DNA from 2 places in the Actinoplanes sp. NPDC051388 genome. Region 1 is predicted to be linked to the other one. Evidence: riboswitches for the same ligand, from Rfam matches in the RefSeq annotation. Region 1 holds a riboswitch; the other holds the start of a gene.
What was found. Region 1 has a riboswitch for thiamine pyrophosphate ahead of ACZ6TI_RS31285 (ECF transporter S component). Riboswitches for the same ligand answer to the same signal wherever they lie in the genome.
Positions count from the first base shown of each region.

Region 2: linked by a shared signal. The riboswitch ahead of ACZ6TI_RS10085 (thiamine phosphate synthase) and the one ahead of ACZ6TI_RS31285 (ECF transporter S component) in region 1 are both predicted to bind thiamine pyrophosphate.

Region 1 is NZ_JBVJIP010000014.1:111,900-120,563, reverse strand. Features, by position in the region: gene ACZ6TI_RS31340 (Rv0361 family membrane protein) at 1-274, opposite strand, end outside; gene ACZ6TI_RS31335 (antibiotic biosynthesis monooxygenase family protein) at 292-633, opposite strand; gene ACZ6TI_RS31330 (DUF6703 family protein) at 667-921, shown strand; gene ACZ6TI_RS31325 (metal ABC transporter substrate-binding protein) at 975-1,895, shown strand; gene ACZ6TI_RS31320 (metal ABC transporter ATP-binding protein) at 1,892-2,668, shown strand; gene ACZ6TI_RS31315 (metal ABC transporter permease) at 2,715-3,569, shown strand; gene ACZ6TI_RS31310 (ArsR/SmtB family transcription factor) at 3,562-3,867, shown strand; gene ACZ6TI_RS31305 (Fur family transcriptional regulator) at 3,864-4,256, shown strand; gene ACZ6TI_RS31300 (hypothetical protein) at 4,259-4,873, shown strand; gene ACZ6TI_RS31295 (DUF6328 family protein) at 4,833-5,345, opposite strand; gene ACZ6TI_RS31290 (alpha/beta fold hydrolase) at 5,372-6,187, opposite strand; TPP riboswitch at 6,230-6,334, shown strand; gene ACZ6TI_RS31285 (ECF transporter S component) at 6,369-6,947, shown strand; gene ACZ6TI_RS31280 (ABC transporter ATP-binding protein) at 7,020-8,390, shown strand; gene ACZ6TI_RS31275 (energy-coupling factor transporter transmembrane component T family protein) at 8,387-8,664, shown strand, end outside.
Region 2 is NZ_JBVJIP010000003.1:337,458-346,121, forward strand. Features, by position in the region: gene ACZ6TI_RS10055 (DNA-directed RNA polymerase subunit alpha) at 1-980, shown strand, start outside; gene rplQ (50S ribosomal protein L17) at 1,012-1,551, shown strand; gene truA (tRNA pseudouridine(38-40) synthase TruA) at 1,653-2,534, shown strand; gene ACZ6TI_RS10070 (hypothetical protein) at 2,506-3,375, opposite strand; gene ACZ6TI_RS10075 (class I SAM-dependent methyltransferase) at 3,474-4,076, shown strand; gene ACZ6TI_RS10080 (ABC-F family ATP-binding cassette domain-containing protein) at 4,110-5,756, shown strand; TPP riboswitch at 5,849-5,961, shown strand; gene ACZ6TI_RS10085 (thiamine phosphate synthase) at 6,072-6,614, shown strand; gene thiO (glycine oxidase ThiO) at 6,611-7,591, shown strand; gene thiS (sulfur carrier protein ThiS) at 7,588-7,788, shown strand; gene ACZ6TI_RS10100 (thiazole synthase) at 7,790-8,536, shown strand; gene ACZ6TI_RS10105 (thiamine phosphate synthase) at 8,530-8,664, shown strand, end outside.

The DNA of each region.
Region 1 (8,664 bases):
TGTAACGCTCCGCGCGGACGTCGTCCAGATAATTGCCGACGACCACCCGGGCCTGCTCGTTGAGCGCGTTGTTGACCACCCGGACGAGCCCGATCACCGCGCCCACCCCGCCGATGCAGGCCAGCACCAGCACGGCCGCGCCGATGCCCAGACCGCGCCCGATCCGCAGCCGGCGGCCCTCGGTGGGCGGCGCCGGGAAAGGGGGAACCACCCCCGGACCCGGCGGCGGAGGCGCCGCATGAAGCTGAGGCGGCGCCTGCAGAGGCTCGGTCATGGAATCCAGCGTAGTGCTCAGCGCCACGGTTCCGCGGCCCGGTCGCTGGCCTCGACCGCCACCGGCCCGCCCGGACCGGCGCTGGCCAGCGTCTCGAACGCGGACGGCTCGTCGCGCGACTCGGACAGGAAGGGAGTCGCATGAACCTTCACGTCGAAGCCGCCCAGCGCCCGCCGGTAGGCTCCGACGGACTCCCACTCGGTCACCAGGGTCCAGTGCGCCGGATCATCCAGCGCCCTGGTCAGGCGCCCGGAGACGTATCCGGCGCTGGCGGCGAGCGCGGCGAGGGCGGTGTGCCCCCGCTCGGCGAACCCGTCCTGCGTGTCCGGCGGGACGAAGAAGCGGTTGAGCACCAGCATGTGATGAGCGTACGCACCACGAGGAGCCCTCCAGTGACACCGTCCGACAACCTGCTCCGCAGGCTGACCCGGGTGAGCCCGACCGTGGCCTTCATCGTGGCGCTGGCGATGTTGCTGGCCGGCTTCTTCCTGCCCGGCATCATCGGCGCGGCCCTGCTGTTCGTGCTCTTCCTGGGCCTGACCGGGCTGACCTTCACCACCTGGCCGGTGCAGAAGAAGGGCACCCGGATCGTCCGCGTCGTCCTGCTGGCGCTGCTGCTCGCCATCGTGGTGACGAAGATCGCATAGGACGACCCATGCGGTTTTGACAATCATTGTCATTGTCGGCGAGAGTGGATGCTATGAAGCTCCGCCTGGTCGCCGCGTCCCTAGCGCTGGGCGTCACCGCCGGCTGCGGCGGCGCGAGCGGCGCCGACGGCCGGCCCTCGGTGGTCACCGCGTTCTACCCCCTGCAGTTCGTCAGCCAGTTCGTCGGCGGCGACGAGATCGCGGTCGCCGACCTGACCAAGCCCGGCGCCGAGCCGCACGACGTGGAGCTCAGCCCCCGGCAGGTCGGCGAGATCAGCGGCGCCGACCTGGTGGTCTATCTCAAGGGCTTCCAGCCGGCCGTGGACGAGGCGGTCGGCCAGGAGGCGGGCGACCGCGCGTTCGACGCCGGCTCGGTGGTCGAGCTGCGGCCGATCGCCGAGGACAACGACGCCGAGCACGTGCCCGGCGAGGAGGAGCACGCCGAGGCGGCCGGCGGCAAGGACCCGCACGTCTGGCTCGACCCGCTGCGGCTGGCCACGATCGGCGACAAGGTCGGCGAGCGCCTGGCCACGGCGAACCCCGAGCACGCCGCCGGATATCAGGCGCGGGCCGCGGCCCTGCACTCCGAGCTGGTCGAGCTCGACGCGGAGTTCCAGGCCGGGCTCAAGACGTGCGAGCGGCGCGAGATCGTGACCAGCCACACCGCGTTCGGTTATCTGGCCGAGCGCTACGGCCTGCGCGAGGTCGGCATCACCGGCATCTCCCCCGAGGCCGAGCCGTCGCCGCGGCGGCTGGCCGAGGTGGCCGCCGAGGCGAAGGCGACCGGCACCACCACGATCTTCTTCGAGACCCTGGTCAGCCCCAAGGTGGCGGACACCATCGCGCGCGAGGTCGGAGCCCGCACCGCGGTGCTCGACCCGGTGGAGGGCCGCACCGACCCGAGTGAGGACTACTTCTCGATGATGCGGACCAATCTGACCGCCCTCACCACCGCCCTGGGCTGCACGTCATGAGCGCGGTGCTGGTCCGCAGCGTGGCGGTGGCCTACGGCGGGCGCGAGGTGCTGAGCGACGTCTCGCTGGCGGTCGAGCCGGGCACCGTGGTGGCCATCCTGGGCGCCAACGGGTCCGGCAAGTCCACGCTGGTCCGGGCGGTGCTCGGGCTGGTGCCGGTGAGCCGCGGCGACATCGAGCTGTTCGGCGTGCCGCGCCGCCGGTTCCGCGACTGGGCCCGGGTCGGCTATGTGCCGCAGCGGCTCGGCGCGGGCAGCGGTGTCCCGGCGACGGTCGGCGAGGTGGTCGCCGCCGGGCGGCTGGCCCGCCGCGGCATCTTCCGGTTGCCCGGTGGCGCCGACCGGGCCGCGGTGCGCGCCGCGCTGGCCGACGTCGGGCTGACCGACCGGGCCGGCGACCCGGTGAGCACCCTCTCCGGCGGCCAGCAGCAGCGCACGCTGATCGCCCGCGCCCTGGCCGGCGAGCCCGACCTGCTGATCCTCGACGAGCCGACGGCCGGGGTGGACGCGGCCAGCCAGGAGGCGTTCGCCGGCACGCTGCGCCGCTTCCAGGAGCGCGGCGGGACGGTGCTGCTGGTGGCGCACGAGCTCGGCCCGATCGAGCCGCTGATCGACCGGGCGGTGGTGGTCCACGGCGGACGGATCGCCTATGACGGCGCGGTGCCGGAGCCGGCCGGGCACCACGCCGAGCCCGGGCACGACCACGTGCACCCGCACGCCGTCGAGGAGCGACCGGGCATCTGCGTGGCGCCGACCGATCGGGTGGCCAAGTAATGGCCCATCCCTGCCCCGCCGCCGCCCCTGTCAGGACTAAAGGCTGATGGATCTTTTGCAGTACGACTTCATGCTGCGCGCGCTGGCCGGCGCCCTGATCATCGGCGTCACCGCGCCCGCCCTGGGCATCTATCTGGTGCAGCGCCGGCTCTCGCTGATCGGCGACGGCATCGGGCACGTGGCGCTCACCGGCGTCGGCGTGGGCCTGCTCTTCCACCAGTCCCCGGTGATCACCGCGGTGATCGTGGCCGCGATCGGCGCGGTCGCCGTGGAGCTGGTCCGCGAGCGCGGCCGCACGTCCGGCGACCTGGCCCTGGCACTGCTCTTCTACGGCGGCATCGCGGGCGGCGTGGTGCTGGTCGGGCTCTCCGAGGACAGCGGCAGCGCCAACCTCGTGCAATACCTCTTCGGCTCGCTGACCACCACGTCCGGCGCGGATCTGGCGGTGATCGCGGTGCTCGGGGTCGCGGTGCTCGGGGCGATGCTGCTGCTGCGCCCGGTGCTGTTCGCGGTCTGCGACGACGAGGAGTACGCGCGGGTGTCCGGCCTTCCCGTGCGTACCCTCAATCTTTTGATGGCGGTGACCACCGCCGTGACCGTCACGATCGCCATGCGCACCGTGGGTCTGCTCCTGGTCAGCGCGCTGATGGTGGTGCCGGTGGCGGCGGCCCAGCAGGTCACCCGCGGTTTCCGCACCACGATGGCGGTCGCGATGGGCGTCGGCCTGGTCGCCGCGGCCTCCGGCGTGCTGGTCTCCGCCGAGATCGACACCGCGCCAGGCGCCACGATCGTGATCCTGGCGCTGGCCGTGTTCCTCGCGCTGACCGCGGCCGGGGCGCTGCGGCGCAACAAGAAGATCCACGAGACCGCGGAACCCCCGGACGTGGTGCTGCATGGCTGAGACGGCGACCGGATACGAGGCCTACGAGGGTGCGGGCGAACTGCTCCGCGCCCTGTCCGCGCCGATCCGGGTGGCGATCGTGGCAGAGTTGGGGGCGGGCGAGCGCTGCGTGCACGAGCTGGTGGAAAAGCTCGGCGCGCCGCAGCCGCTGGTGTCGCAGCACCTGCGGGTGTTGCGCGGCGCCGGCGTGGTGCGAGGAGCCCGGCGTGGCCGGGAGATCGCATATTCGCTGGTGGACGAGCACATCGCCCACATCGTCGCCGACGCCGTCAGCCACGCGAGGGAGGCCCGCTCGTGAACGAGGTGGTGCGCAACACCAAGCAGCGCAGCGCGGTCAGCGCCGTGCTGGCCGAGGTCGAGGGCTTCCACAGCGCACAGGACCTGCACGCGATGCTGCGCGATCGCGGCGAGCGGGTCGGGCTGACCACTGTCTATCGCACCCTGCAGGGGCTCGCCGACGCCGGCGAGATCGACGTGATGCGCCCGCCCGGCGGCGAGCACCTCTACCGCCGCTGCAGTCAGGGCCACCATCACCACCTGGTCTGCCGTGACTGCGGCCGCACCGTCGAGGTCGAGGGGCCGGCCGTGGAGAGCTGGGCCGACCGGGTCGCCGCCAAGCACGGCTTCGCCGACGTTTCGCACACGTTGGAGATCTTTGGAACCTGCCCGGAGTGCGCTAAGCATTAGCGGTGAAGTTCTATGCCGATCGGCTGCCCGTCGCGATCCGTCAGCTGCTCACAGACCTGCTCGTGGTGATCTGGGTCTATGCCTGGATCCGAGCCGGCGTCTGGGTGCACGACCTGGTGCTCAAGCTCGCGGTGCCGGGGCAGAAACTCGAGGGCGCGGGCAGCGGCATCGCCGACAACCTGGCCGACGCCGGCGGCAAGGTGGGCCGGGTGCCGATCGTCGGCGACGAGCTGACCGCGCCGTTCACCAAGGCGGCCGAGGCGGCCCGATCACTGGCCGACGCCGGGCGCGAGCAGCAGGCGATCGTCGGCGATCTGGCGCTGGTGCTGTCGTTGCTGCTGGTGGCCGCGCCCCTGGGATTGGTCCTGTTTCTCTGGTTGCCGGCCCGGTTGAAGTGGATGCGGCGGGCCGGTGTGGCGAACGCGGTGCGGGACCAGGCGGCCGGACGTGACCTGCTGGCCCTGCGTGCGCTCGCCTCGCAACCGCTGAACCGGCTGACCCGGCTCGGCCCGGACATCGCGCAGTCGTGGCGCAACGGCGACGCGTCGGCAGTGGACGCCCTGGCCGCGCTGGAGCTCAAGGACTTGGGCTTGCGTCCTTCGGGGCGTCGTCGATGATGCCGTCGTTGTCCTCGTCCTCGCCCCAGTTGCGGCGCAGGAAGGGCAGGCCGGCCCAGAAGGTCACGAACCACGCCGCGGTGACGATCGACAGGGTCAGCGCCACCCAGAAGTTCAGCAGGTAGTCGGTGATCAGCAGGACGCTGCTGACCATCGAGATCAGCATGAACGCGAGACCCCACGACGCCACCCGGTGCGAGTACCGCACCAGCTCGGGCTTGCGGCCCTGGCGGAACAGCGCCCGGTGGAAGGCGACCGGCGAGATGATCAGCGCGGTGGCGAACGCGGCGGCGATCAGCGCGACCACGTAGACGTCCTTCTGGAACGCCGTGGTCTTCGGGAATCCGTTGCTGAACGGCAGCGTCAGCAGGAACGCGAAGAGGATCTGCACGCCGGTCTGAGCGACCCGCAACTCCTGCAGCAGGTCGGCGAAGTTCCGGTCCCAGCGGGCCTTCTCGGTCTCGTTGGGCATGTTCTTCTTTTCAGCCGGCAAGGGGGTCAGCCTCCGATTCGGGCGAGCGCGGCATCGACGAGCGCGCCGGGGGCTTCCTCAGGTACCCAATGGCCGACGCCTTTCAACGCGACCAGCTGATAATTCGCGTCCACCCAGTCGGCGGTGCGCAACGCGGCGGTCAGGCCGACCACCGGGTCCTTGTCGCTCCAGACATAGGTGGTGGGCACCTGGATCGTGCCCATGCCGGCGAGCTGGCCGCGGGTCAGGGCGCGGTACCAGTTGAGCGCGCCGGTGAGCCGGCCGGGCTCGCGCATCGCGTCGGCGTACATCGCGGCGCGGCTGCCGATCGGGCGCATCATCGAGCGGAGCACCGCGCCGTTGCCGGCCAGCAGCAGCCGCTCGGCGACCGGCGACCGGAACACCCCCATGTAGGCGAACCGGGCCCGCTGCGACGGCCGGACGCGCAGCGCCAGCCCGAGCGCGCGAGGGTGCGGCACCGAGACGGCGGTCATCGTCTTCACCCGGTCGGCGTGGTCCGCCGCGAGGATCCAGGCGACCTGCGCACCCCAGTCGTGCCCGATCACGTGCGCCGACTCGATGCCCAGCTCGTCGAGGATCGCGATCGCATCGTCCGCGGATTCGGAGAGGCGGTAGGAGGAGACGTCCGGGGGCCGGGCACCGGCCGAATATCCGCGCTGGTCATAGGCGATGGTCCGCAGGCCGGCCGCGTGCAGTTTCGGGGCGATCAGGTCGAACTCGCGGTGATCCTGCGGGAACCCGTGCAGGAGCAGCACCGGGGTGCCCTCCGGCGGGCCGCCGAATGTCACATCGAAGGTCAGCCCTCGAGCCGCAACCTGCATTGATGCCTCCCCTTCGCGGTGTTAGCGTCATCGAAACACTAAGCAATCCGACAGGGGAGCGCACAGCGCTGAGAGTGCGGTTTCGGCCGCAGACCCTCGAACCTGATCTGGGTAATGCCAGCGCAGGGAGTTCGGTCAGTCTCACTGTCCGCCTCCTCCCGGTACCCCTGGGAGGTACATCGTGCAATACCGTTGGCGCACCATCGACATCGTGATCGCCTCGATCATCGCGGTCGCGTTCGGCATCATCTTCTGGGCTTGGAACGTCGTCTGGGGCGCCTCCGAGGGCGCCTTCGCGTTCTTCCCGCCCGCCCAGACCCTGCTCTACGGCGTCTGGCTGATCCCGGCCGTGCTGGCCGGGCTGATCATCCGCAAACCCGGCGCGGCGCTCTTCACCGAGGCGGTCGCGGCGACCATCTCGGCCCTGCTCGGCGCGCAGTGGGGCGCGATGGTGATCCCGCAGGGCCTGGTCCAGGGTCTGGGCGCGGAGCTCGCCTTCGCCATCCTGTTCTATCGCTCGTGGCGGCTGCCCGCGGCACTGCTGGCCGGGCTGCTGACCGGGCTGAGCGCGGCGATCTTCGACTTCATCGTCTGGAACGGCTCCTACGCCCTGTGGGACTACCGGGTGCCCTACGCCCTGCTCACCATGGTCAGCAGCACGGTGGTCGCGGGCGCCGGCAGCTGGGCGCTGGTGCGCGCGCTGGCCCCGACCGGGGTGCTCGACCGCTTCGGCGCGGGCAACGAGCGCGCACTTGTCTGAGCTGACCCGCGGCGGAAAACAGAAAGCAAACCGTGTCTGAGCTGACCCGCGGCGGAAAACAGAAAGCAAACCGTGTCTGAGGTTGTTCTGCGGGGTTTCGGCTGGCGGCACGCCGGTCGCAAGGCCTGGGCCGTGCGCGATGTGGATCTGCACATCGCGCACGGCGAGCGGGTGCTCCTGCTCGGTCCGTCCGGGGCCGGCAAGAGCACGCTGCTGGCCGCGCTCGCCGGGCTGCTGCCGGACGACTCCGGCGAGGCGGCCGGCACGGTGGAGATCGACGGGCTGGACCCGCGCAAGGCCCGCGAGCGGGTCGGCATCGTCTTTCAGGACCCGCAGACCCAGCTGGTGATGGCGCGTTCCGGCGACGACGTGGCGTTCGGTCTGGAAAATCGCGGGGTGCCCGCCGAGGACATCTGGCCACGGGTAGCCGACGCGCTCGCCCGCACCGGTTTCCCCTACCCGATCACCCGAGCGACGAGCGCGCTCTCCGGCGGCGAGGCGCAGCGGCTCGCGCTCGCCGGGGTCCTCGCCCTGCGCCCCGGCCTGCTGCTGCTGGACGAGCCGACGGCCAACCTCGACCCGGACGGCGCCGCGCTGATCCGCGCCTCGCTGACCCGCGCGGTCGACCCGGACAGCACGATGATCCTGGTCGAGCACCGCATCGATGAGGCGTTGCCGCTGGTCGACCGCGTGGTGGTGCTCGAGCCCGGCGGTGGGGTGCGGGCCGACGGCCCACCCGCCCAGGTCTTCCGGACCGAAGGCGATCGCCTGGCGGCGGAGGGGGTCTGGGTGCCTGGTCACCCGATCACCCCGCGCCGGGCCGTCTCCCCGCCAGGCTTTTCCCTGGTACGCGCACAGCAGGTGACCGTCGACCAACGGCTGCGAGCGGCGACGGTGGAGGCGCACGAGGGCGAGGTCCTCGCGGTCACCGGCCCGAACGGCGCCGGCAAGTCGACCCTCGCGCTCGTCCTCGGTGGTCTGCTGAAGCCCAGCCACGGGACCGTGGAGGCGGCGCCGGGCGGCGCACCCTGGAAGTGGCGGGCCCGCGAGCTGGCCGGCCGGATCGGTTCGGTCTTCCAGGATCCGGAACACCAGTTCGTCACCTCGCGGGTGCTCGACGAGCTGACGCTCACCGCCCCGCCACAGTCCCGGGTGGACGACCTCCTCGACCGGCTGCGCCTCACGCACCTGGCGCTGGCAAACCCCTACACGCTGTCCGGGGGCGAGGCGCGGCGGCTGAGCGTGGCGACCGCGCTGGCCGGGGCCCCGCGGCTGCTGGTGCTGGACGAGCCGACGTTCGGGCAGGACCGGCGCACCTGGATCGAACTGGCCGACCTGCTCGCCGGGTTGCGGGACGAGGGCCACGGCATCGTCGCGGTCACTCATGACGACGCGTTCGTGGCCTGCGTGGCGGATCGCACCCACCGGCTGGACCGATCGTGACCCTGCTGGCCGGGCCGGTCGGCGCCGCCACCGCTCCCCTGGCCCGCCGCAACCCGGTGGCCAAGCTGGGCGCCGCCCTGCTCTTCGCGCTGCCGCTGATCGCCACCCTCGACCCGCTCACCCCGGCCCTCGGGCTGGCCGTGGAACTGGCGCTGCTGCCGCTGTTCGGGGTGCGCTACCGCCTGCTCGCCCGGCGCGCGTGGCCGCTGCTGCCGGCCGCGGCCGGGGTGCTGATCACGATGGTGCTGTTCGCCGCCGAGCGCGGCGGCACGCT
Region 2 (8,664 bases), on a different contig from region 1:
GCGAGACCCGCTCCCGGTTCACCATCGAGCCGCTCGAGCCGGGCTTCGGCTACACCCTCGGCAACTCGCTGCGTCGCACCCTGCTGTCGTCCATCCCGGGCGCGGCCGTGACCAGCATCAAGATCGACGGCGTCCTGCACGAGTTCACCACGATCCCCGGTGTCAAGGAGGACGTGGTCGAGCTGGTCATGAACGTCAAGGACCTCACCGTCAGCTCGGAGCACGACGAGCCGGTCAGCATGTACCTGCGCAAGCAGGGCCCCGGCGACGTCACCGCGGGCGACATCCAGCCCCCGGCCGGTGTCTCGGTGCACAACCCGGACCTCAAGCTGGCCACCCTGAACAGCAAGGGCCGGCTGGACATGGAGCTCACCGTCGAGCGCGGTCGTGGCTATGTCACCGCGGCGCAGAACAAGAACGCCGGCGCCGAGATCGGCCGCATCCCGGTCGACTCGATCTACTCGCCGGTGATGAAGGTGACCTACCGCGTCGAGGCGACCCGTGTCGAGCAGCGCACCGACTTCGACCGTCTGATCATCGACGTCGAGTCGAAGGCGTCGATCTCGCCGCGGACCGCGCTGGCCTCGGCCGGCTCCACGCTGGTCGAGCTCTTCGGCCTGTGCCGTGAGCTGGACGAGACCGCCGAGGGCATCGACATCGGACCGTCCCCGCAGGACGCTCAGCTGGCCGCCGACCTCGCCCTGCCGATCGAGGAACTGGACCTCACCGTCCGGTCGTACAACTGCCTCAAGCGCGAGGGCATCAACACGGTGGGCGAGTTGATAGGGCGTACGGAGGCCGACCTTCTGGATATAAGGAATTTCGGTCAGAAGAGCATCGACGAGGTCAAGATGAAGCTCGCCGGCATGGGGCTCGGCCTCAAGGACAGCGCGCCGTCCTTCGACCCGGCGCACGTCGTGGACTCGTTCGGCGACGTGGATTACGACACCGACGATTACCGCGAGACCGAGCAGCTCTAATCCCGGCTGCCTCTACCTAGGAGCATCTGAAATGCCCACGCCCACCAAGGGTCCCCGCCTCGGCGGCAGCCCGGCGCACGAGAAGCGGCTGCTGGCCAACCTGGCCACGGAGCTCTTCCGGCACGGGAAGATCAAGACCACCGAGACGAAGGCCAGGCGGCTGCGCCCGCTGGCTGAGCAGCTCATCACGAAGGCCAAGCGCGGCGACCTGCACGCCCGTCGCCGGGTGCTGACCGTCGTGAAGGACAAGGACGTCGTGTACGCCCTGTTCGAGCAAATCGCTCCGCGGTACGGCAACCGTCCGGGTGGCTACACCCGCATCACCAAGACCGGTGCGCGCAAGGGTGACGCCGCTCCGATGGCGCTCATCGAGCTGGTCGAGGAACTGCAGGTCGCGGCCACCACCGCGCCGGCGAAGAAGGCGGCTCGCAAGGCCGCCGCCCAGCAGGACAAGGTCGAGGCCCTGGCCCGCGAGGACGAGGCGCCGTCATCTGCCGCATCCTCTGAGGATCAGGATTCCGAGCCGCCGGTGAACGCCTCCGGCGACAAGGGCGAAGACGACGCCAAGTAATTGGCTGTGGTAAGCCCGGCACCCTTCGTGGGTGCCGGGCTTTACTGCTTTATGGGTACGAGCGCCCCTCAAGTCACCTGGCTCAGTGGAAGAGGTTCGTCGTGGTCGAGGCCGTAGCTCAACCATCCGGGCCGGATGAATTGGTCCGGCTCCGGCTCGACGTGTCCTATGACGGCACCGATTTCTCCGGCTGGGCGGTGCAGCCCACCCGGCGCACGGTCGCGGGCTCCCTGGTGGAAGCGCTGGCCATTCTGGTCGGCGACATCCCTCTGGGACTCACCGTGGCCGGGCGCACCGACGCCGGCGTGCACGCGACCGGACAGGTCTGTCACATCGACCTGCCGACCGGCGCCTATGCGGATCTTCGCCCGTCGCTCCTGCGGCGTCTGGCAGCGCTGATGCCGCCAGATGCCCGCGTGCGCGCCATCACGGAAGTCCCACCGACGTTCGACGCGCGGTTCTCCGCCACCTATCGGCGCTACGAATACCGGGTGGCCGACAACCCCTGGGGCGCCGAGCCGCTGCGCCGCCACGACACCCTGGGATGGGTGCGCAAGCTCGACCTGGATCGGCTGCGGGCGGCGGCCGACGGCCTGCTGGGCGAGCACGACTTCGCCGCCTTCTGCAAGCGCAAGGAAAACGCGACCACCGTACGCGCGATCACCCGCCTCGACTGGCGCCGCGACCCGGACGGCGTCGCCGTGGCCACCGTGCAGGCCGACGCCTTCTGCCAGGCGATGGTGCGCAGCCTGGTCGGCGCGATGCTGGCGGTGGGCGACGGCCGCCGCGAACCGTCCTGGCCGGGCTCGCTGCTGCGGCTGCGCGAACGGTCCAGCGAGGTGACCGTGGCCGCGGCGCACGGCCTGACCCTGGTGGAGGTGGGCTATCCCGCCGAGACCGACTACGCGGTCCGGGCCGACGCCACCCGCCGCCTGCGCACCCTCTCGGACACGGTCACAGATTCAGCTCCCGCGCCCCGATGACCTCGTCGCCCAGATAGGTGTCCAGCAGGTCAGCCGTGACCCGGCGGGCGTACGCGTCGCCGGCCGGGATCGCCGAGCCGTCCGGCCGGGAGATCACGCAGTAGACCAGGAAGTGGCCGCGGTCCTGCCAGCCCACCTGCGAGTCCGGCCGGTCCAGCGGATCCATCCCGGGCGCTGCTCCGGCCGCCATCGCCGCGAAGTTGCCGTCGCCCGCCTCCACCATCGGCCGCACCCGCTGGGCGATCCGGGCCGCCACGGCCGCGTCGGTCAGGTTGAACACCCCGGCGGTGACCTGGTAGCCGCCGTACGGCGCGATCAGCGCGGCCCGGACCACCTGGGAGCAACCGCCGGTGGCGAGCAGCGGGCCCATGGCGCCGGTGGTGGCCGCGTCGCAGTCGGTGTCGATGTGCGTCATCGTCACCTGATAGGGCGCGTCGCCCTTCTTCAGCCGGATCTGCGTGCCGGAGAACACCTCGGTCAGGCTGAGCGGCTTCGGGTCCTGCCGGCGAGAACTGATCTGATAGGGCGCCTCGGCGATCACCGCCGTGCCGTTGTCCTCGGCGCCGATCCCGCGCCGCTCGTCGACGATCACGAAGAAGCTGCTCAACCCGCAGATGCCCAGCATGATCATGGCGCCGATCCCGGTCATCACCAGGTGCATGGTCCGCGCCGGTTCCTTGATCGCGACCGGACGAAGGCGGGGCGCCGGGCGCCGCCGGGGCCGGGTGGCCGGCTGGCGATGCTGGCCGGCGGAGGACGGCGAGATGGTCTGGCGGAACAGCGGAGCGAGGCCGCCCGGTGCCGCGCGATGGGCGGCGCGGGGCGCGGTTCCGTGCAGCATGCAGGAAAGGCTAGGAGCGCACGGTGATCAATGAACGCACAGGCTGTGCGGCACCCCCGGGTGGCCCGGTCTCGTTGCGAGGCGGCACACTTTCTCAGGTGACCGCGGACCATTACTTCAGCGCCGAACCGTCGGCGCCTGCCCGGCCGGTCGAGGTCGAGTTCGCCCTGCGGGGGCGGGACTACCGGCTGGCCTCGGCCGCCGGGGTCTTCTCCGCGACGCGGCTCGACCCCGGCACCGCCGTGCTGCTGCGCAAAGCTCCGCCGCCCGCCGCCGACAGCACCGGCGCGCTGCTCGACCTGGGCTGCGGCTACGGCCCGATCGCCTGCGTGCTGGCCACCGAGGCGCCCGGCGCGGACGTGTACGCAGTGGACGTCAACTCCCGCGCCCGCGACCTGACCACGGCCAACGCCGAGCGCCTGGGCCTGCGCATCCACGTCTCCGCGGAGATCGGAGACGACGTCACGTTCCAGCAGATCTGGAGCAACCCGCCGACCCACGTCGGGAAGGCCGAGCTGCACGCGCTGCTGGACCGGTGGCTGCCGCGGCTGGCCCCGGCCGGCGAGGCCTGGCTGGTGATCAACCGGCATCTGGGTGGTGATTCGCTGCACACCTGGCTGGTCGAGCGCGGTTGGGCGGTGGAGCGTAAGGCCAGCCAGAAGGGCTTCCGCGTGCTCAAGGTGACCCGGAAAACCGGCTGACGCGACCGGCCCCGGCCAGGAAGGATGCCGGTCATGGGTTACGTGGATGTCGCCGGGGTGGGCTTCGTGCTGCCGGACGGGCGCGAGCTGTTCTCCGACGTGTCGTTCCGGGTGGGCGAGGGCAAGAAGGTCGCGCTCGTCGGTCCGAACGGCGCCGGCAAGACGACCCTGCTGCGCACCGTGGCCGGTGACCTGCCCGTGCAGTCCGGCACGGTCGCGCGCTCCGGCGGGCTCGGGGTGATGCGCCAGTTCATCGGCATGATCGGCGACGACCGCACCCTGGAAGATCTTGCTCTCTCGCTTGTCGAGCCGGCCCTGCGGGAAGCGGGGGAGCGGCTGGCCAAGGCGGCCGCCGGGCTGGGCGAATCGGAGCGATCCCAGCTGGCCTATGCGAACGCGTTGTCGCACTGGGGCGAGGTCGGTGGCTATGACGTCGAGGTGCTCTTCGACACGGTCGCGGTGGCGATCCTCGGCAAGCCGTGGGACGAGGTGCGCGGCCGGCCGGTGCGCACGCTCTCCGGCGGCCAGCAGAAACGGTTCGCCCTCGACCTGCTGCTGCGCGGCCGCGACGAGGTGCTGCTGCTGGACGAGCCGGACAACTTCCTCGACGTGCCCGGCAAACGCTGGCTGGAGGGTCGCCTGCGGGAGTCGTCGAAATCAGTGCTCTATGTCTCGCACGATCGTGAGCTGCTGGCCCAGACCGCCGACCGGGTGGTCGCGGTCGAGGGCGGCAGCGCGTGGACGCATCCCGGCAGTTTCGCGTCCTGGCACGAGGCCCGCGCCAACCGGCACGACCGGCTGCTCGAGTCGCATCGGCGCTGGGAGGAGGAGCACGAGAAGCTCAAGGAGCTGGTGCTGACGCTCAAGCAGAAGGCGACCTACAACGATGGCATGGCCTCGCGTTACCAGGCCGCGCAGACCCGGCTCCGCAAGTTCGAGGAGGCCGGACCGCCGCCGCTGCCGCCCAAGGAGCAGTCGCTGCGGATGAATCTGCGCGGCGGTCGCACCGGCAAGCGCGCGGTGGTCTGCACCGGGCTGGAGATGGAAAACCTGACGTTCCCGTTCGACCTGGAGATCTGGTACGGCGACCGGGTCGCCGTGCTGGGCGCCAACGGCACTGGCAAGTCGCACTTCCTGCGGCTGCTCGCCGCCGGTGGCTCGTCGCCGGACGCGGAGAACAAGCCGGTCGACGGCGCGCCGCTCGCGCACGTGGCGCATCACGGCACCGCCAAGCTCGGCGCACGCGTGCGGCCGGGGCACTTCTCGCAGACGCACGACCGGCCCGAACTGCTCGACCGCACGCTGGTCGAGATTCTCTGGCGCGGCGACGACCACCGCAGCGGCATGGACCGGGCCGGAGCGATGAAGGCGCTCAACCGCTATGAGCTGGCCGGCCAGGGAGACCAGCTGTTCGGCACGCTCTCCGGCGGGCAGCAGGCTCGGTTCCTGGTGTTGCTGCTCGAGCTGTCCGGCGCCACGGCGCTGCTGCTCGACGAGCCGACCGACAACCTCGACATGGCGTCGGCGGAGGCGTTGGAGGAGGGGCTGGCGGCATTCGAGGGCACGGTCGTCGCGGTCACCCACGACCGGTGGTTCACCAGGGGATTCGATCGGTTCGTGCTGTTCCAGGCGGACGGCGAGGTGGTCGAGACCCCGGAGCCGGTCTGGGACGTGCGTTAGGCCCAGCCGTGTGCGAGGCGCGCTCGCACCCTCGGTTGCTCGCAAGACGGACCCTGGCGCTCATGACGCCGGGCGGCTAATGTCCGGAGTGGAACCAACCCCACGGGAGTCCGGTGCACCGGGCTGAGAGGGGGGCTGACGCAGCCCCCGACCGTCGAACCTGATCCGGATAATGCCGGCGCAGGGAGGATGTTTATGTCCCCACGCATTCGCGCGGTGAGCGTGCCTTCCCATTCTGTTGCGGCCGAATTTGGTTGGGCTGGTGAAGTCAAGGGCGTTAGAGACTTTCCGCGGTTGCATGTGGTTACCGACAGCCTGGTGACCGTGCGGGCGGTGCTTTCGGTCTCGGCGGATCTCGCCGTTCAGGTGCGCGTCGAGGATGACGTGACCGACCGGGCGGCCTTCGAGCTCACCCGCGCGGTGCTCGCACTGTGCCGCCCGCTGGGCGTGATGTGCCTGGTCAACGATCGTCTCGACGTCGCCGTGGCGGCGGGCGCGGACGGCGCGCACGTCGGCGCCGACGACCTGCCGCCCGCGGCCGCGCGCCGGGTGCTCGGGCCGGACCTGGTGCTCGGCGTGACCTGCCGCGCCCCCGCGGTGATTCCGGAGGCGACGTATTTCGGAGTCGGGCCGGCCTACGCGACGTCCACGAAGGACGGTCTGCCCGAACCGATCGGCCCGGCCGGGGTCGCGGCGGTCGCGGCGGCGGCGCAGGTGCCGGTGATCGCGATCGCCGGCGTGACGCCCGCACGGGTGCCCGAACTGCTGGCCGCCGGCGCACACGGGGTGGCCGCGGTCGGCGCCATCGCCCGCGACCCGATCGGCGCGACCACGGACTTCTTGAAGGCGCTGTCATGAGATGCGCGGTGGTCGGCGGCGGCATCATCGGCCTCTCGATCGCGTGGCGCCTCGCCGCCGAGGACGTCGACGTTCAGGTCTACGACGCCGGGCTCGGCGCCTGGTATGTCGCCGCAGGGATGCTCGCGCCGGGCAACGAATCGACCTGGGAGACCCCCGCGCTCGGGCGGCTGATGACCGAGTCGGCGCGGCGGTGGCCGGCGTTCGCGGCGGAACTCGGAGTGCCGCTGCCCGACGAGGGCACGCTCACCGTCGCGCTGACCGCCGACGACCTGGCCGAATCGGAGCGCGCCTGGTCGCGGCAGCGGCTCACACCGACATCACTGCGAGAGCTGGAACCGGCGCTGTCGCCCCGGATCCGGGCCGGCTGCCGGCAACCCGGCGATCGGCAAGTGGATCCGCGCCGGGTGGTCGAGGCGCTTCGCGAACGGGTGGCGGTCACGCCCAAGGCCGTCGAAGATCTGGGGTCGCTCGACGCCGATCAGGTGATCGTCGCCGCGGGATGCGGGACGGCGGCGCTGACCGGGTTGCCCGTGCGGCCGGTCAAGGGCGAGGTGCTGCGGTTGCGGGGTGAGCCCGGGCTGCTGCGGCACGTGATCAGCGGATATGCCGACGGGCGGCACGTCTATCTGGTGCCACGGGCGGACGGCGAGATCGTGGTCGGGGCTAGTCAGGTGGAGCGTACCGATCAGATCTTGACTGTGGGGTCGGTGCTCGATCTGCTGCGCGCCGCCGTCGATCTGGTGCCCGAGCTGGCCGAATGCGAGCTCACCGAGACCCTGGTCGGGCATCGGCCGGCCACACCGGACAACGCGCCGCTGCTCGGGCGGCTCGACGAGCGCACCGTGGTCGCCGCCGGTCATCACCGCAACGGCGTGCTGCTCGCGCCGATCACCGCCGACCTGATCGCCGGGCTGGTGCTGACCGGGGTGGCCGATCCGATGCTGGCGCCGTTCGCGCCCGGGAGGTTCGCGTGAACGTCATCGTCAACGGCTCGCCCACCCGGCTCGGCGCGGACGACAGCGTCGCTGAGCTGGTCGACCGCCTCGCGGCTGCCCGGCGAGGGGTTGCGGTCGCGGTGAACGGCGAGGTGGTGCCACGTTCGGCGTGGGCCGCGACGGCGCTGGCGGACGGCGATCAGGTCGAGGTGCTCACCGCGGCGCAGGGAGGCTGACGTGGATCTGTTCGGGTCGTCACGGCTGATTCTGGGCACCGGGGGAGCGCGGAGTCTGGCCGAGCTGGAGGCCGCGATCGAGGCGTCCGGCACCGAACTGGTGACGGTCGCGCTGCGGCGGATCGACGCGGCCGGGCCGGGGCTGCTGCCGCTGCTCGACCGCCGGAAGATGCGGCTGCTGCCGAACACCGCCGGATGCTTCACCGCGGCCGACGCGATCAAGACGGCGCGGCTGGCCCGGGACGCGTTCGAGACCGATCTGATCAAGCTCGAGGTGATCGGGGACGAACGGACGCTGCTGCCGGACGGCCTGGAACTGTTGCGCGCCGCCGAGACGCTGGTCGGCGAAGGGTTCCGGGTGCTGCCCTACACGAGCGATGACCCGGTGCTGGCCGGGCGGCTGGAATCGGTGGGCTGCGCGGCGGTGATGCCGGCCGGGTCGCCGATCGGCTCCGGCCTGGGCATCGGGAACCCGCATCACATCCGGCTGATCCGGCAGAGCGTGTCGGTGCCGGTGGTGCTGGACGCGGGGATCGGCACGGCTTCGGACGCGGCCCTCGCGATGGAACTCGGCTGCGACGCGGTGTTGATCGCGTCGGCGATCACCCGGGCCGAAGATCCGGCGCGGATGGCGGCGGCGATGCGGCACGCGGTGCAGGCCGGGTGGCTGGCCGCGTCGGCCGGGCGGATTCCGCGGCGGTTTCACGCGCTGGCCTCGACCTCCGACGAAGGCAAGGCGTCGTGGTGAGGCCCGGCGGGCTCGTCGTGCTCACCGACCGGCGGTCCGCTTCCGGGCCGCTGGTCCCGGTGGTCCGGGAGGCGGTCCGCGGCGGCGCCGCTTGGGTCGTCCTTCGAGAGCGCGATCTCGGGTACGCC